One region of the Streptomyces dryopteridis genome, then DNA from elsewhere that is predicted to be linked to it. Evidence: riboswitches for the same ligand, from Rfam matches in the RefSeq annotation. Region 1 holds a riboswitch; the other holds the start of a gene.
What was found. Region 1 has a riboswitch for S-adenosylmethionine ahead of ACN20G_RS19840 (aminotransferase class V-fold PLP-dependent enzyme). Riboswitches for the same ligand answer to the same signal wherever they lie in the genome.
Positions count from the first base shown of each region.

Region 2: linked by a shared signal. The riboswitch ahead of thrC (threonine synthase) and the one ahead of ACN20G_RS19840 (aminotransferase class V-fold PLP-dependent enzyme) in region 1 are both predicted to bind S-adenosylmethionine.

Region 1 is NZ_CP187113.1:4,649,989-4,657,503, forward strand. Features, by position in the region: gene ACN20G_RS19825 (cytochrome b) at 1-1,314, shown strand, start outside; gene trpD (anthranilate phosphoribosyltransferase) at 1,452-2,516, shown strand; gene ACN20G_RS19835 (hypothetical protein) at 2,799-3,194, shown strand; SAM riboswitch class IV at 3,298-3,414, shown strand; gene ACN20G_RS19840 (aminotransferase class V-fold PLP-dependent enzyme) at 3,657-5,078, shown strand; gene ACN20G_RS19845 (Lrp/AsnC family transcriptional regulator) at 5,177-5,458, opposite strand; gene ACN20G_RS19850 (rhomboid family intramembrane serine protease) at 5,455-6,162, opposite strand; gene ACN20G_RS19855 (hypothetical protein) at 6,333-6,572, shown strand; gene ACN20G_RS19860 (NYN domain-containing protein) at 6,615-7,515, shown strand, end outside.
Region 2 is NZ_CP187113.1:2,522,714-2,530,228, reverse strand. Features, by position in the region: gene ACN20G_RS10600 (alpha,alpha-trehalose-phosphate synthase (UDP-forming)) at 1-797, opposite strand, end outside; gene ACN20G_RS10595 (glucosyl-3-phosphoglycerate synthase) at 838-1,791, opposite strand; SAM riboswitch class I at 1,986-2,131, shown strand; gene thrC (threonine synthase) at 2,150-3,427, shown strand; gene ACN20G_RS10585 (MoaD/ThiS family protein) at 3,482-3,760, shown strand; gene ACN20G_RS10580 (cold-shock protein) at 4,183-4,389, shown strand; gene groL (chaperonin GroEL) at 4,783-6,402, shown strand; gene ACN20G_RS10570 (phosphoribosylanthranilate isomerase) at 6,591-7,208, shown strand; gene ACN20G_RS10565 (alanine/glycine:cation symporter family protein) at 7,398-7,515, shown strand, end outside.

The DNA.
Region 1 (7,515 bases):
CGCGGCGGTCTGCTCATCCGGCAGATCCACCACTGGGCGGCCCTGATCTTCGTCGCGGCGATGCTCGTGCACATGATGCGCGTGTTCTTCACCGGCGCGTTCCGCAAGCCGCGCGAGATCAACTGGGTCTTCGGCTTCCTGCTGCTCGTCCTGGGCATGTTCACCGGCTTCACCGGCTACTCGCTCCCGGACGACCTGCTCTCGGGCACCGGTGTCCGCTTCATGCAGGGCGCGATCCTGTCCGTCCCGGTCGTCGGCACCTACCTGTCGATGTTCCTGTTCGGCGGGGAGTTCCCCGGTCACGACTTCGTCGCCCGGTTCTACTCGGTGCACATCCTGCTGCTGCCCGGCATCATGCTCGGCCTGCTGGTGGCCCACCTGATCCTGGTCTTCTACCACAAGCACACCCAGTTCGCGGGCCCCGGCCGCACGAACAACAACGTGGTCGGCATGCCCCTGCTGCCCGTGTACATGGCGAAGGCCGGCGGCTTCTTCTTCCTGGTCTTCGGCGTCATCGCGGCCATCGCGGCGATCGCCTCGATCAACCCGATCTGGGCACTCGGCCCGTACCGGCCGGACCACGTGTCCACCGGCGCGCAGCCTGACTGGTACATGGGCATGCCCGAGGGTCTGATCCGTGCGATGCCGGGCTGGGAGATCAACCTGTGGGGCCACACGCTGGTCCTGGGCGTGTTCATCCCGCTGATCCTGTTCCCGTTGGTGCTCGGCGCCATCGCGGTCTACCCGTTCATCGAGTCCTGGGTCACCAAGGACAAGCGCGAGCACCACATCCTGGACCGCCCGCGCAACGTCCCGACCCGGACCGCGTTCGGCGTGGCCTGGATCGCCTGGTACCTGGTGCTCCTGGTGGGCGGCGGCAACGACATGTTCGCCCAGTACTTCCACCTGTCGATCAACTCGATCACCTGGTTCGTCCGGATCGGCTTCTTCGCCGTCCCGGTCATCGCGTTCATCATCACCAAGCGGATCTGCCTCGGCCTCCAGCGCCGGGACCGGGACAAGGTGCTGCACGGTCGCGAGACCGGCATCATCAAGCGTCTGCCGCACGGTGAGTTCGTCGAGATCCACGAGCCGCTCCCGCAGGGCCAGCTGCACACGCTGACCTCGCACGAGCAGTACAAGCCGGCCGAGATCGGCCCGACGGTCGACGAGAACGGTGTCGAGCGCAAGGTCGGCGCGATCGAGAAGTTCCGCGTGAAGCTCAGCAAGGGCTTCTACGGCGAGGGCAACCAGATCGAGAAGGCCACCGCGGAGGAGTACAAGGAGATCCAGAGCGGCCACGGCCACCACTGATCCCCACCTGATTCCCCGCTGATCGGATCGCCACGGCGAGAGCCCCGTCCACACCACGGACGGGGCTCTTCGCCGTAACCGGGACTGGTTAGGCTTGGGGCCGACTCTTTTCGGCACTGTGGACCCTGGAGCGGACCATGAACGTTGTGACCCCGGCAGGCGGCGACAGCGTGGCGGACCGTGCGTGGCCCGGTCTCCTCGACGCCCTGCTGACCGGTCGTGACCTCGGCGCGGACGACACCGCGTGGGCGATGGAACGGATCATGCGGGGCGAGGCCACCAACGCCCAGATCGCCGGGTTCATGGTCGCGCTGCGGGCCAAGGGCGAGACGGTCGCCGAGATCAGCGGCCTGGTGCGGGCCATGTACGCGCACGCCAACGTGATCGAGGTGCCGGGCGCCACCGTCGACATCGTCGGCACCGGCGGCGACGGGGCCAAGACCGTCAACATCTCCACCATGTCCGCGATCGTGGTGGCGGGCACCGGCGCGAAGGTCGTCAAGCACGGCAACCGGGCCGCGTCCTCCTCCTCCGGCGCCTCCGACGTGCTGGAGAAGCTGGGCGTCAACCTGTCCCTGACGCCGCGCCGGGTCGCGGAGGTCGCCGACGAGGCCGGCATCACCATGTGCTTCGCCGTCACCTTCCACCCCGCGCTGCGGCACGTGGCCGGGGCCCGCCGCGAACTCGGCATCCGCACCACCTTCAACGTGCTCGGCCCGCTCACCAACCCGGCCCGGGTCCGGGCCCAGGCCACCGGCGTCGCCGACGCGCGGATGGCGCCCATCGTCGCCGGGGTCCTCGCCGAACGCGGCTCCTCCGCGCTGGTGTTCCGGGGCGACGACGGCCTCGACGAGCTGACCACCACCGGCGGCAGCCGGGTGTGGTGGGTCCGGGACGGCTCCGTCACCGAGCAGCCCTTCGACCCGCGCGAGGTGGGCATCGAGCTGGTGGACATCTCCGCGCTGGCCGGCGGCGACCCCTCCCACAACGCCGACGTGGCCCGCCGCCTGCTGGCCGGCGAGACCGGCCCGGTGCGCGACGCGGTCCTGCTGAACTCGGCCGCCGCGCTGGTGGCCCTGGAACCGGGCACCGGCAGCCTGGAGAGCCGGATCAGGGAGGGCATGGCGCGGGCCGCCGAGTCCATCGACTCGGGCGCGGCCAGGACCACCCTCGACCACTGGGTCACGGCCACCAACTCCTGACCCGCACGCCGAACGCCCCCGACACCGCCGCACCGCCGCGCGGAGCCGGGGGCGTTCGGCGTGCGCGGGGCACCGGGCCGCACGCGCCCGGGTTGACGTCGTTCACCCTCGGAGCGCCCCGAATCCCGACCGCCCCGAAGGCCCCGCGCGGCCAGGGGACGAGGTCGCGCGGTACGCGCCCCCGACGATCACGACGGCGGGGCCCGCGAGGTGCGCGCGACGGAGGCATGTGCCCGTGACACTGGTCCCTTCGTCGTCGCACGTCCCCCGCGAGGAGAGACCATGACCGGCCCCGTGCCCCCCGCTCGGGAGTTGTTGTCCGCCGAGAGCTTCGGGGCCGTCGTCGCCACGGTCCTCGACGGGGACCCGGCCCTGGGCCGGGAGCGGGCCGAGCGGATGGTGGAGGAGGCGCTGAAGTTCGTGGTCGTGGCCGCCGGCGCCCCCGTGTGCCGGCTCGCGCCCGCGCCCGAGGTCGACCGGGGCTGGCGGGCCCTGGCCGCGCACACCCCCGTCTACACCGCCCTGTGCAGCCTGCTCGGCCGCTACCTGCCGCACCGCCCGCTCGCCGAACCCGCCGTCGACCCCGAGGGGGTGCGGCGGGCCGTGGCGTTGATCACGGTCGCCGGGTACGTGCCCGACCGGGAGTTGTGGGACATCTCGCCGCAGAACCGCCCCTGAACCCCGCCCCGTCCCGCCCCGTCCCGCCCCCCGTCCGAGACGGACGTCCGGATGGCGGACAGGGGGCTTGCGCGCGGGCGATCCTGTGGCAGGATTTCCGGCAGGTCACGAGTGACAGCGTTTTGGCCCCGGCTTGCTGTCCGGCAACCCTCCGTCCGTGGCGGGGTGCCCCGGGTGATGACCAGGCCGCGCGCCACAAGGCGCGGGGCAAGCGCGGACCCCTCGATCACCAGGGGTCCTGGTCACCGAGGAGCGTTTTTTCGTGAGCAAGCGAATGCGATAGGGGCACAGCCCCCACTTCACCCTCGAACCCGGGTCCACCGACGCGCGTCGTACGCGCCCACCCGGCCCACGAGGACGTCACCCCGTGCCCACGCGGCCCGATCCCCCCTCGGATCGCCCTGCCGCCGCGCGCCCGGGTCACCCGAAGCCGTCACGCCTGCCCTCCCGGGAGAGAACGCCATGTCCGCGTACCAGAACACCGCCGCCGCCGCCGTCGCCCCCGCCGCCACCGTCCCCGCCCCGGCCCTCGCCCCCGCCGCCGAGGAGCCCGCCTGTGCCGCGCCGCTCCCCGTCCTCGGCCGCGACGTGACCGTGCCCCTGGTCACCGGCGGCGAGGTGGTCTACGCGGCCCTCGACTACGCGGCCAGCGCCCCCGCCCTCCAGCGGGTCTGGGACGACGTGGCCGCCTACGCCCCCTACTACGGCAGCGTGCACCGGGGCGCCGGCTACCTCTCCCAGCTCTCCACCGACCTCTTCGAGCAGAGCCGCGCCACCGTCGCCGAGTTCCTCGACTGCCGCCCCGCCGACCAGGTCGTCTTCACCCGCTCCACCACCGACTCCCTCAACCTGCTCGCCCGCGCCCTGCCCGCCGACTGCCGCGTGTTCGTCTTCGAGACCGAGCACCACGCCTCGCTGCTGCCGTGGAACGACGAGCACGTCACCTACCTCAGCGCCCCCCGCACCCCCGCCCAGGCCGTCGAGATCCTGGAGCGCGCCCTGTCCGAGCGCGAGCCCTACGGCCCGGCCCTGGTGTGCGTGACCGGCGCCTCCAACGTCACCGGCGAACTGTGGCCGGTGCGCGAACTCGCCGCCGCCGCCCACGCCCACGGCGCCCGCATCGTCCTCGACGCCGCCCAGCTCGCCCCCCACCACCCCGTCTCGGTCCGCGACCTCGACGTGGACTGGGTCGCCTTCTCCGGCCACAAGCTCTACGCCCCCTTCGGCTCCGGCGTCCTCGCCGGCCGCGCCGACTGGCTCGTCGACGCCGAGCCCTACCTCGCCGGCGGCGGCGCCTCCAAGACCGTGGCCCGCCGCGAGGACGGCGGCGTGGACGTGGAATGGCACACCACCGCCGCCCGCCACGAGGCCGGCTCGCCCAACGTGATCGGCGTGTACTCCATCGCCTCCGCCTGCAAGGCCCTCACCGAGGCCGGGTTCGACACCCTCGTGGCCCGCGAGAAGCGGCTCATCGACACCGTCCGCACCGGCCTCGCGGAGGTCCCCGAGGTGCGCGTGCTCTCCCTGTTCGGCGACGACGCCGAGCGGGTCGGCGTCATCTCCTTCGTGGTCGACGGTTGGAACAGCTCCCACTTCGCCGCCGCCCTCTCCGCCGAGTACGGCATCGGCGTCCGCGACGGCCTGTTCTGTGCCCACCCGCTCGTGCGCACCCTGCTCGGCAGCGCCCCGCAGGAGCCCGGCGAGTGCGGCGCCCCCGAAGGCGCCCCGGGCGAGCGGTCCCTGAACGCGATCCGCGTCAGCTTCGGCGCCGGCACCCCCGACGAGCACGTCGAGCGCTTCGTGCGCGCCGTCAAGGAGCTCGTGGCCGACGGCGCCCGTTGGCAGTACCGCACCGTCGAGGGTCGCTGCGTCCCCGCGGTCTGAGCACCCCGCACGGGAGCGGAACGCACGAACGCCGCCGGGCGGGACCGAGGTTCGTCCTCGGTCCCGCCCGGCGGCGCGTGCGCGGCGCGGAGCTCGGCTCAGGCGTCCAGGCCGATGGCGAACGCCGCCTCCAGATCGTGCTGCGAGTAGGTGCGGAACGCGACGTGCGTGTCCGTGGCCTCCACGCCCGGGATCTTGCTGATGCTGCCCGGGATGATGTCGGCGAGGTCGTCGTGGCGGGCGACGCGCACCAGGGCGATCAGGTCGTAGGTGCCCGTCACCGAGTACACCTCGCTGACGCTCTCCAACGCCGCGATCGACTCCGCGATCTCGGGGATCCGGTCCACGCTGGTCTTGATCAGGACGATCGCGGTGATCACGGCTGTTGTTCTCCCTCGACGGCCGGGACTGGCACTGGTCCCGCCACTCTAACGCCACGCCCCCGCCGCACCCACGCCCACGCGAAGCCCAGGGAGAACCCCGCCACGTGCGCCAGGTACGCCACCCCCGGCCCCGCGCCCGCCCGGTGCGCCGCCCACCCCTGGAGCCCGAACCAGCACAGCAGCACCAGCCAGGCCGGGAACCGCAGCGGCAGGAACAGCAGGAACGGCAGCACCGTCGTGATCCGCGCCTTCGGGAACAGGTACAGGAAGGCCCCCAGCACCGCCGAGATCGCCCCCGACGCCCCCACCAGCGTCTGGTCCGAGGACGCGTGCGCCGCCGCGTACACCACCAGCGACAGCGCCCCCGTCAGCACGAAGAACACCAGGAACGCGCACCGGCCCAGCCGCTCCTCCGGCAGCCGGCCGAACACGTGCAGGAACAGGCAGTTCCCCAACAGGTGCAGCCAGCCCCCGTGCACGAACAGGGCCGTGAACGGGGTCAGGGCCGCCCGCGTCGAGCCCGTGAACAGCTCGTCCGGCACCACGCCCCACCGCCGGTAGTAGGCGGTGCCCGCCGCGAACAGGGCGTCGCCCGTCCCGTAGGAGGGGTTCAGACCCGAGGCCGGACCCACCACGAACACCACCGCGCACACCGCGATCAACAGCCGCGTCACCACCGGCCCCCGCAGCAGTTCGACCATGGACCGAGGATGCCGCACGGGGCACGAAACGGACGCCTCGCCCCGCCGCGTCCCGCATTGAGGACCGCGAGCCCACGGGCCCGCCGCAGGCCGTAGGGTGACTGACGGCGCAGGGACCCCACCCCGCGCGTTTTAATTGACACGACGTTGCGATTGACAAGGACGGCCCGATGACGGTTCCCCTGCCGACCGACACCACCCGGTGGCGCTGCACCCTCTGCGGCAACCTCACGCGTTTCGACGTGACCCGCTCGTCGAAGGTCGTGGAATACGTCCACCTGGACCTCGCCGGGGAGCCGAAGGTGGAGGAGCGCGAAGTGGTCAGTGAGACCATCGAGTCGGTCCGCTGCCGCTGGTGCAACGCCGTGGACCAGATCGAACTCGTGGACAGGCCGGGCGCCGACTCCTGAGGGAGCGAGGCGCCGGCACAAGGGAAACGGTAGGGGTGACGGATTGTGGAACCGACGGGCGGTGCCGATCCGGCCGGTGCGGCCGGAGGGAGCGGTGACCCCGGCTCCCCGGCGGACGCCGCGGAGGTCCTCGACCGTCCGCTGCCCGAGGGCGTGCGCCGCCGGGTCGTGGCACTGGTCTCGGACGCCTTCGGCGGCCTGACCCTCGCCGACCTGCCGGCCCCGCTGCGGCAGTACGCCCGCTTCACCCCCACCCGGCGCGTCAAGTTCGCGGGCACCGCGATGGCCGCCGCCGTGGAGTCCGACCCGGTGTTCCGGGGCCGCGTCGCCGAACGGCTCCGCGAGGCGCAGCCCGAACTGTGCGCGGCCCTGGACACCGGCGTGCCCCCGGCCGCCGCCGACCCCCTCGACGTGGCCGCCGCCGTCTACCTGCTGCGCCCCGCCGGCTGGGTCAAGGCCCTCACCGCCGCCGGCGAGGAGGCCCAGCGCGTCGACGCCGAACGGCACGACGAGGAGAGCCGGCGCGAACTGGAGCGGCTGCGCGAGGAACTCGCCCAGGCCCGCGACCAACTCCGCACCGGCGAGGGCACCCTGCGGGCCGAGCTCGACACCGCCCGCAAGGAAGCCGAATCGCTTCAGCGCAAGCTCCGCAGCGCCCTCAACGACGTCAAGCGCGGCGAGGCCGCCCTGCGCAAGCACGGCGCCGAGATCGACGCGGTCCGCGCCGAGGCCGCCGCCCAGGTCGCCGCCGCCGAGAGCGAGACCCGCCGCGTCAAGGCCCGCCTGACCGAGGCCGAGTCCACCGTGGAGGCATCCCGCCGGGCCGTCCGCGAGGGCCGCAGCGTCGAGGACATGCGACTGCGCCTGCTCCTGGACACGGTGCTCGACGCCGCCCAGGGCCTGCGCCGCGAGCTGGCCCTGCCACCGCTGTCCACCCGGCCCG
Region 2 (7,515 bases), 2.1 Mb from region 1:
ACGCGGGTGCGGCGCGGGCCGGGGGCGCCGGCGCGCTGGTGGGCCACGTGCGGACCGCTGGGGTCCGGCACGGCCACGGCCCGCCCGCCGGGCCCGTCCAGGGCCGCGCCGGCCAGGAACTCGCCGGCCCATGCCCCGGTGTGGAAGCCGAGCACGTCGGCGCCGAGCATCCCCCACAGCAACTGCTCGCGGACCGCCGGCGGCAGCAGCCGCAGGGTCGCGTCCTCGGCCCACGGGGTGTGGGTGAAGTGCGCGATCCGCAGGTCGGGGCGGCGCTCCCGGAGCAGCCCGGGGACCAGCGCGAGGTGGTAGTCCTGCACGAGGACGGCGGCGCCGGGCCCGGCCTCCTCCGCGAGCGCGGCGGCGAAGGTCTCGTTGTAGGCGACGTAGCGCTCCCAGTCGGTGTGGAAGGCGCGGTCGAAGACGGGCTCGCGCGGGGTGTTCCACAGGCCGTGGTGGGCGAACCAGAGGACCGAGTTCGCGATCCCGTTGTACGCGGCGTCGTACATCGTGGGATCGATGTCCAGCATCCGGACGCCCGGTTCGGCGATCCCGCGCCGCACGGCCTCGCGGTCCGCGTCCGAGAGGGCCGCGCAGATCCAGCGGGCCCCGGGCCGCTCGGCGAGGGCCGCCGACAGGCCCGAGACCAGCCCGCCCCCGCCCCGCCGCGCGGTCAGGGCGCCGTCCTCGGCGAGGAGGTACGAGACCGGGCCGCGGTTGGCGGCGACCAGGACCCGGGCACCGCCGGCGTCGGGGGCGGAGGGGACGGCGGGGGAGGGGGACGCTTCGTGGGCCATGTGGCGATCCTGGCCGGGGCGGCCGGCGGGCAAACGTGTGTCAGGCCACGTGGCGGCGTCCGAGGTACTCGGCGATCTCCGTCATGGGGGGCCGTTCCACCGTGTCCACCGGGTGGCTGCGGGGCGCGAAGCCCTCCGCCGTCCGCTCGAACTGCACCAGCTCCGGGCGGACCAGGTGCCGGCGGTCCAGGCGCACCTCGGCGGTGCGGTGGATGGCGGCGGCCATGCGGCCCAGCGCCTGCCCGTCCTGGTGCCGGTGCGCCCGCACCCCCACGTCCACCTGCGCCAACGCGTCCAGGCCCACGGTGTGCAGCGCGTCCACCAGCAGCCCCAGCTCCACCCCGTAGCCGACCGGGAACGGCAGCCGCTCCAGCAGCTCGCGGCGGACGGCGTACTCGCCGCCCAGCGGCTGCACGAAACCGGCCAGCCGGGGCCAGTGCAGGTTGAGCAGCGGACGGGCGACCAGCTCGGTGACCCGGCCGCCCTGGCCGGGCAGCTCGCCCAGCGGCCGGTCGTACATGGCCTTCACGAAGGCCACCTCGGGATCGGTCAGCAGCGGGCCGAGGATCCCCGAGACGAAGGTGGAGGTGAAATCGCGCAGGTCGGCGTCGACAAAACACACCACGTCCCCGCGCGTGACCAGCAGCGAGCGCCACAGCACCTCGCCCTTGCCGGGCAGCGCGGGTATCCGCGGCAGGATCTCGTCCCGGTGCACGACCCGGGCCCCGGCCTTGGCCGCGACCTCGCCGGTGCGGTCCTTCGACCCGGAGTCGATCACCACCAGCTCGTCCACCAGCGGGGCGGGCGGGGCCTCGATCAGGTCGCGCCGGATGGCGGTGACGATCTCCCCGACCGTCTCCTCCTCGTTCAGCGCGGGCAGGACCACGCTGACGGTGGTGCCGGAGGCCCGTTTGCGCTCCAGCAGCAGCTCCAGCGGGCGCGCGGCCGCCGACCAGGAGCGGTCGGCCAGCCAACGCTCCACTTCTTCCAGCACCTTCGACACTCCCTGGGTGGGTCGGCGGTGGCCCGTGGCGGTCCGAAATGTGATCCATCTCGCGGTTCGGACGTCTGTCTCAACCACCCGGGCCTTCGGTTACAGTCTTGAGCAACGCGAAGGACCATCGCATGTCGGGGTCCTCCGCGCACAAACGCACCGGCGCGTCAGCAAGCGCGCGACCGGCGCCATACCGCTCATCCAGAGGGGCAGAGGGAAACGGCCCGTTGAAGCCCCGGCAACCCTCCAGTCGGTTCTCGCGCATTCGCGAGGTCCCCCGACTAGGGAAGGTGCCAAATCCGTCTCGTGTGGCGAAACGCGCCCACGAGGAAGATGAGGAGAAAGGGCCTCGCCTGCCATGGCTGCACAGACTGTCGCCTCCGCCACCTCCGTCGATCTCGGTCCCGCCACCGCGCTCTCCTGTCGCGAGTGCGGCACCCGGTTCGACCTCGGCCCGATCTTCGCCTGCGCCGAGTGTTTCGGCCCGCTGGAAGTCGCGTACGACCTGCCCCTCGGCGACCCCGAGGCGCTGCGGGCCGCGATCGAGGCGGGCCCCCAGAACATCTGGCGCTACGCGCCGCTGCTGCCCGTCCCCGCCGACGTGGCCGACAAGCCCAACCTGAACCCGGGCTTCACCAAGCTCGTGGACGCCGAGAACCTGGCCAAGGAGCTGGGCATCACCGGCAAGCTCTACGTCAAGGACGACTCGGGCAACCCGACGCACTCCTTCAAGGACCGCGTCGTGGCCATCGCCGTCGAGGCCGCCCGCGCCTTCGGCTACACCACCCTCTCCTGCTCCTCCACCGGCAACCTGGCCGGCGCCGTCGGCGCCGCCGCCGCCCGGGCCGGACTGCGCTCCTGCGTGTTCATCCCGCACGACCTGGAGGACGGCAAGGTCGTCATGGCCGCCGTCTACGGGGGCGAGCTCGTCGCCATCGAGGGCAACTACGACGACGTGAACCGCTTCTGCTCCGAGCTCATCGGCGACCCGCTGGGCGAGGGCTGGGGCTTCGTCAACGTCAACCTGCGCCCCTACTACGGCGAGGGCTCCAAGACCCTGGCCTACGAGATCTGCGAGCAGCTCGGCTGGCGGCTCCCGGACCAGATCGTCATCCCGATCGCCTCCGGCTCCCAGCTCACGAAGATCGACAAGGGCCTCCAGGAGCTCATCAAGCTCGGTCTGGTCGAGGACAAGCCCTACAAGGTCTTCGGCGCGCAGGCCGAGGGCTGCTCCCCGGTCTCCGTGGCCTTCAAGGCCGGGCACGACGTGGTCCGCCCGCAGAAGCCGAAGACCATCGCCAAGTCCCTGGCCATCGGCAACCCGGCGGACGGCCCGTACGTGCTCGACGTGGCCCGGCGCACCGGCGGCGCGGTCGAGGACGTCGACGACGAGCAGGTCGTGGACGCGATCAAGCTGCTGGCGCGCACCGAGGGCATCTTCGCGGAGACCGCCGGTGGCGTGACCGTGGGCGTGACCCGCAAGCTGATCGAGAACGGCCTGCTGGACCCGACGCTGACCACCGTCGTGGTCAACACGGGCGACGGGCTCAAGACCCTGGACGCGGTGGCCGACTGCCGGCCCTCCGCGACCATCCGGCCCAACCTGGACGCCTTCCGGAGCGCCGGTCTGGCCTGAGCCCTCCGCGGCTCCTCCCCCGTCCCCTCCCCGTCCTCACGGAAGGCCCCTGTCATGAGCGTCAACGTCCGCATCCCCACCATCCTGCGCACCTACACCGACGGCCGGGCCGAGGTGCCCGCCGAGGGCGCGACCCTGGCCGAGGTCATCGCCTCCCTGGAGTCCTCGCACCCGGGCATCGGCGCGCGCATCCTGGACGACCAGGGCAAGCTGCGTCGCTTCGTGAACGTGTACGTCAACGACGACGACGTGCGCTTCGAGGGCGGTCTGGACGCCAAGACCCCCGACGGCGCCGGGGTCTCGATCATCCCGGCGGTCGCCGGCGGCTGCTGAGTCCTCGGTCCGGGGGCGTCGGGGGGCGCTCCCGGATCGCCTCGGGAGTTTGTCGATTGCCCTCTCCGCGACAAGCGGAGGGGGCAATTCTGCTTGATTGGGCGCGGTAAGGTTGGGGAAGCCCCCGCTCCCGTACGTGTCCGGTCCCGGTGAAATTGCCCGGAGACCGTCGACATCGCGCCAACCTCCGTGTGCGCTATGGGGCTTTGGCGTCGTTTGTCTCGCCCGAGTTGCCCGAGAATATTCCCGAGTTTCACCCTATTTGCATATTCGGGTATGGCCGGATTTCTCGTCGGATTGACCTGTTGCAGACCGCGTTGGTGCAGATACATTCAGCCGCGGTCGAGGCGTTCCGACGCAAGTTCTGACCCGGGATCGCGAAGTGCGTTCCCGCGCAAGGGCCGGTAATAGGGGAGTTGGGCATGGCTCAGGGCACCGTCAAGTGGTTCAACGCGGAGAAGGGCTACGGCTTCATCGCGGTCGACGGTGGTGCGGATGTATTCGTCCACTACAGCGCCATTCAGATGGACGGATACCGCACCCTTGAAGAGGGTCAGCGGGTCGAATTCGAGATCTCGCAGGGCCAGAAGGGTCCGCAGGCGGACATGGTCAAGCACGCCGAGGGCTGAGTCCGACGCGATCGGGCCACGACCGACAGGCACCCGTGAGGGGCCCATCCCCACCAGAGGGGGATGGGCCCCTCACGCGTTGTGCGGCCGGCGGGCCCGCGATCGGCGCGGGACCGGCGCGGCGACCGGCGCGGCACGGCCTCCCGGGGGCGGCCCGCCCGAGCGCGTGCTCCGCGCCGACCTGCGGGTTCTCCGAAGGCGCTTGCACTCGTGGGGGGCGAGTGCTAATCATTGGCGTTGGCACTCTCCCCTTGAGAGTGACAAAAACTTGGACCGATTCGATGAGGTTCGAAGGGCCGGGCGGGAAGGAACCGCCGGGTGCTCGGGCCGTCCGTCGCGGGCATCGGAGCACGGTCCGGAGCAATCCACCCCAGTCCGGGAGGACCACTTCACATGGCCAAGATCATCGCGTTCGACGAGGAGGCCCGGCGCGGTCTCGAGCGCGGCATGAACCAGCTCGCCGACGCCGTCAAGGTCACCCTTGGCCCCAAGGGTCGCAACGTCGTCCTTGAGAAGAAGTGGGGCGCCCCCACGATCACCAACGATGGCGTGTCCATCGCCAAGGAGATCGAGCTGGAGGACCCGTACGAGAAGATCGGCGCCGAGCTGGTCAAGGAAGTCGCCAAGAAGACGGACGACGTCGCCGGTGACGGTACGACCACCGCGACCGTCCTGGCGCAGGCGCTGGTCCGCGAGGGCCTGCGCAACGTGGCCGCCGGCGCCAACCCGATGGCTCTGAAGCGCGGCATCGAGAAGGCCGTCGAGGCCGTCTCCGCCGCCCTGCTGGAGCAGGCGAAGGACGTCGAGACCAAGGAGCAGATCGCCTCCACCGCGTCCATCTCCGCCGCCGACACCCAGATCGGCGAGCTCATCGCCGAGGCGATGGACAAGGTCGGCAAGGAAGGCGTCATCACCGTCGAGGAGTCGCAGACCTTCGGTCTGGAGCTCGAGCTCACCGAGGGCATGCGCTTCGACAAGGGCTACATCTCGGCGTACTTCGCCACCGACATGGAGCGTATGGAGGCGTCCCTGGACGACCCGTACATCCTCATCGTCAACTCCAAGGTCAGCAACGTGAAGGACCTCCTTCCGCTGCTGGAGAAGGTCATGCAGTCCGGCAAGCCGCTGCTGATCATCGCCGAGGACGTCGAGGGCGAGGCCCTGTCGACCCTGGTCGTCAACAAGATCCGCGGCACCTTCAAGTCCGTCGCCGTCAAGGCCCCGGGCTTCGGTGACCGTCGCAAGGCCATGCTCGGCGACATCGCCATCCTCACCGGTGGCACCGTCATCTCCGAGGAGGTCGGCCTCAAGCTGGAGAACGCCGGTCTCGACCTGCTGGGCCGCGCCCGCAAGGTCGTCATCACCAAGGACGAGACCACCATCGTCGACGGTGCCGGTGACAGCGACCAGGTCGCCGGTCGCGTGAACCAGATCCGTGCCGAGATCGAGAACTCGGACTCGGACTACGACCGCGAGAAGCTCCAGGAGCGCCTGGCGAAGCTCGCCGGTGGCGTCGCCGTCATCAAGGCCGGTGCCGCGACCGAGGTCGAGCTCAAGGAGCGCAAGCACCGCATCGAGGACGCCGTGCGCAACGCCAAGGCGGCCGTCGAAGAGGGCATCGTCGCCGGTGGTGGCGTGGCCCTGCTGCAGGCTTCCGCGGTCTTCGAGAAGCTGGAGCTGGAGGGCGACGAGGCCACCGGTGCCGCCGCCGTCAAGCTGGCGCTGGAAGCCCCGCTGAAGCAGATCGCCGTCAACGCCGGCCTCGAGGGTGGCGTCGTCGTGGAGAAGGTGCGCAACCTGACCCCGGGTCACGGCCTCAACGCCGCGACCGGCGAGTACGTGGACCTGGTCGCCGAGGGCATCATCGACCCGGCCAAGGTCACCCGCTCCGCCCTGCAGAACGCGGCCTCCATCGCCGCGCTCTTCCTCACCACCGAGGCCGTCATCGCCGACAAGCCGGAGAAGGCCGCCGCGGCCCCCGGTGGCATGCCGGGCGGTGACATGGACTTCTGATCGACCCCACGGGTTGATCGGCGGCTCCATCGCTGAACCGACCGAGGGCGGGTCCCGCTTCCGCAAGGGAGGGGGGCCCGCCCTCGGGCGTTGCCGGGCGGTGTTTCACGTGAAACACCGCCCGTTCGCGTACCCGGCCCTGGGGCGGGGCTCGCCCGCGACCGGGTTCCTGCGGTTGACTGGGGGCCATGACGAGCCCCGCCACCGCCGCCGCCCCGTACGTGAAGATCTGCGGTCTGCGCACCCCGCACGACGTGGGCGTCGCGGTCGAGGCCGGGGCCGACGCCGTCGGCTTCGTGCTCGCCCCGGGCAGCCCCCGCACGGTCACGGCCGAGCTGGCGCGAGCCCTGGCCGCCGAGGTGCCGGCCCACGTGCTGACCGTCGGCGTGTTCCGCGGCCAGGAGTTCGCCGAGGTCGAGCGGCTGGCCGAGGAGAGCGGGGTGCGCGGGGTGCAGCTGCACGGGGACGAGCCCGCCGCCTGGTACCCCCGGCTTCGGGTCCCCGGCCGTACCCTGCTGCGGGCCACCGCCCGCCGGGTGGAGCGCTGCGGGGAGCACGGGGAGGACCTGCTGCTCGTGGACGCCCCGGACCCGGGCTCGGGCAGGCCGTGGAACTGGGGCGCGGCCGATTTCACCGCCCCCGCCGGGCGCTGGCTGCTGGCCGGGGGTCTCACGCCGGGCACCGTGCGGGAGGCGCTGAAGGTGACCGGCGCGTGGGGCGTGGACGTGTCGAGCGGGGTGGAGGGCGAGCGCGGGGTGAAGTCCCCGGAGCTGATCCGCGCCTTCCTCGCCGCCGCGCGCTCCTGAAACCGGCCCCGGACGTGATCCTTCGCACGGCCCTGAACGGGGGAGGGGCAACCCGGCCGGAAGGTTGAGCGGCGCCCGCGAACGCGGGACCAAAACGGGGCGAAGGGCGCGTTTCGTGGGCCGTGGGTCCCATGGGTCACGGCCCTTGGTCCCTGTCGGCGGGCCTTCCGTCCCCGCGACACTTCCGATATGGAGAACCTGGACGCGCTGATCGTCACCGTGAACGATCACTTCTGGACCTGGCTGCTGATCCCCCTGGTCATCGGCGCCGGTCTCTACTTCACGGTCCGGTCGAAGGGCGTCCAGC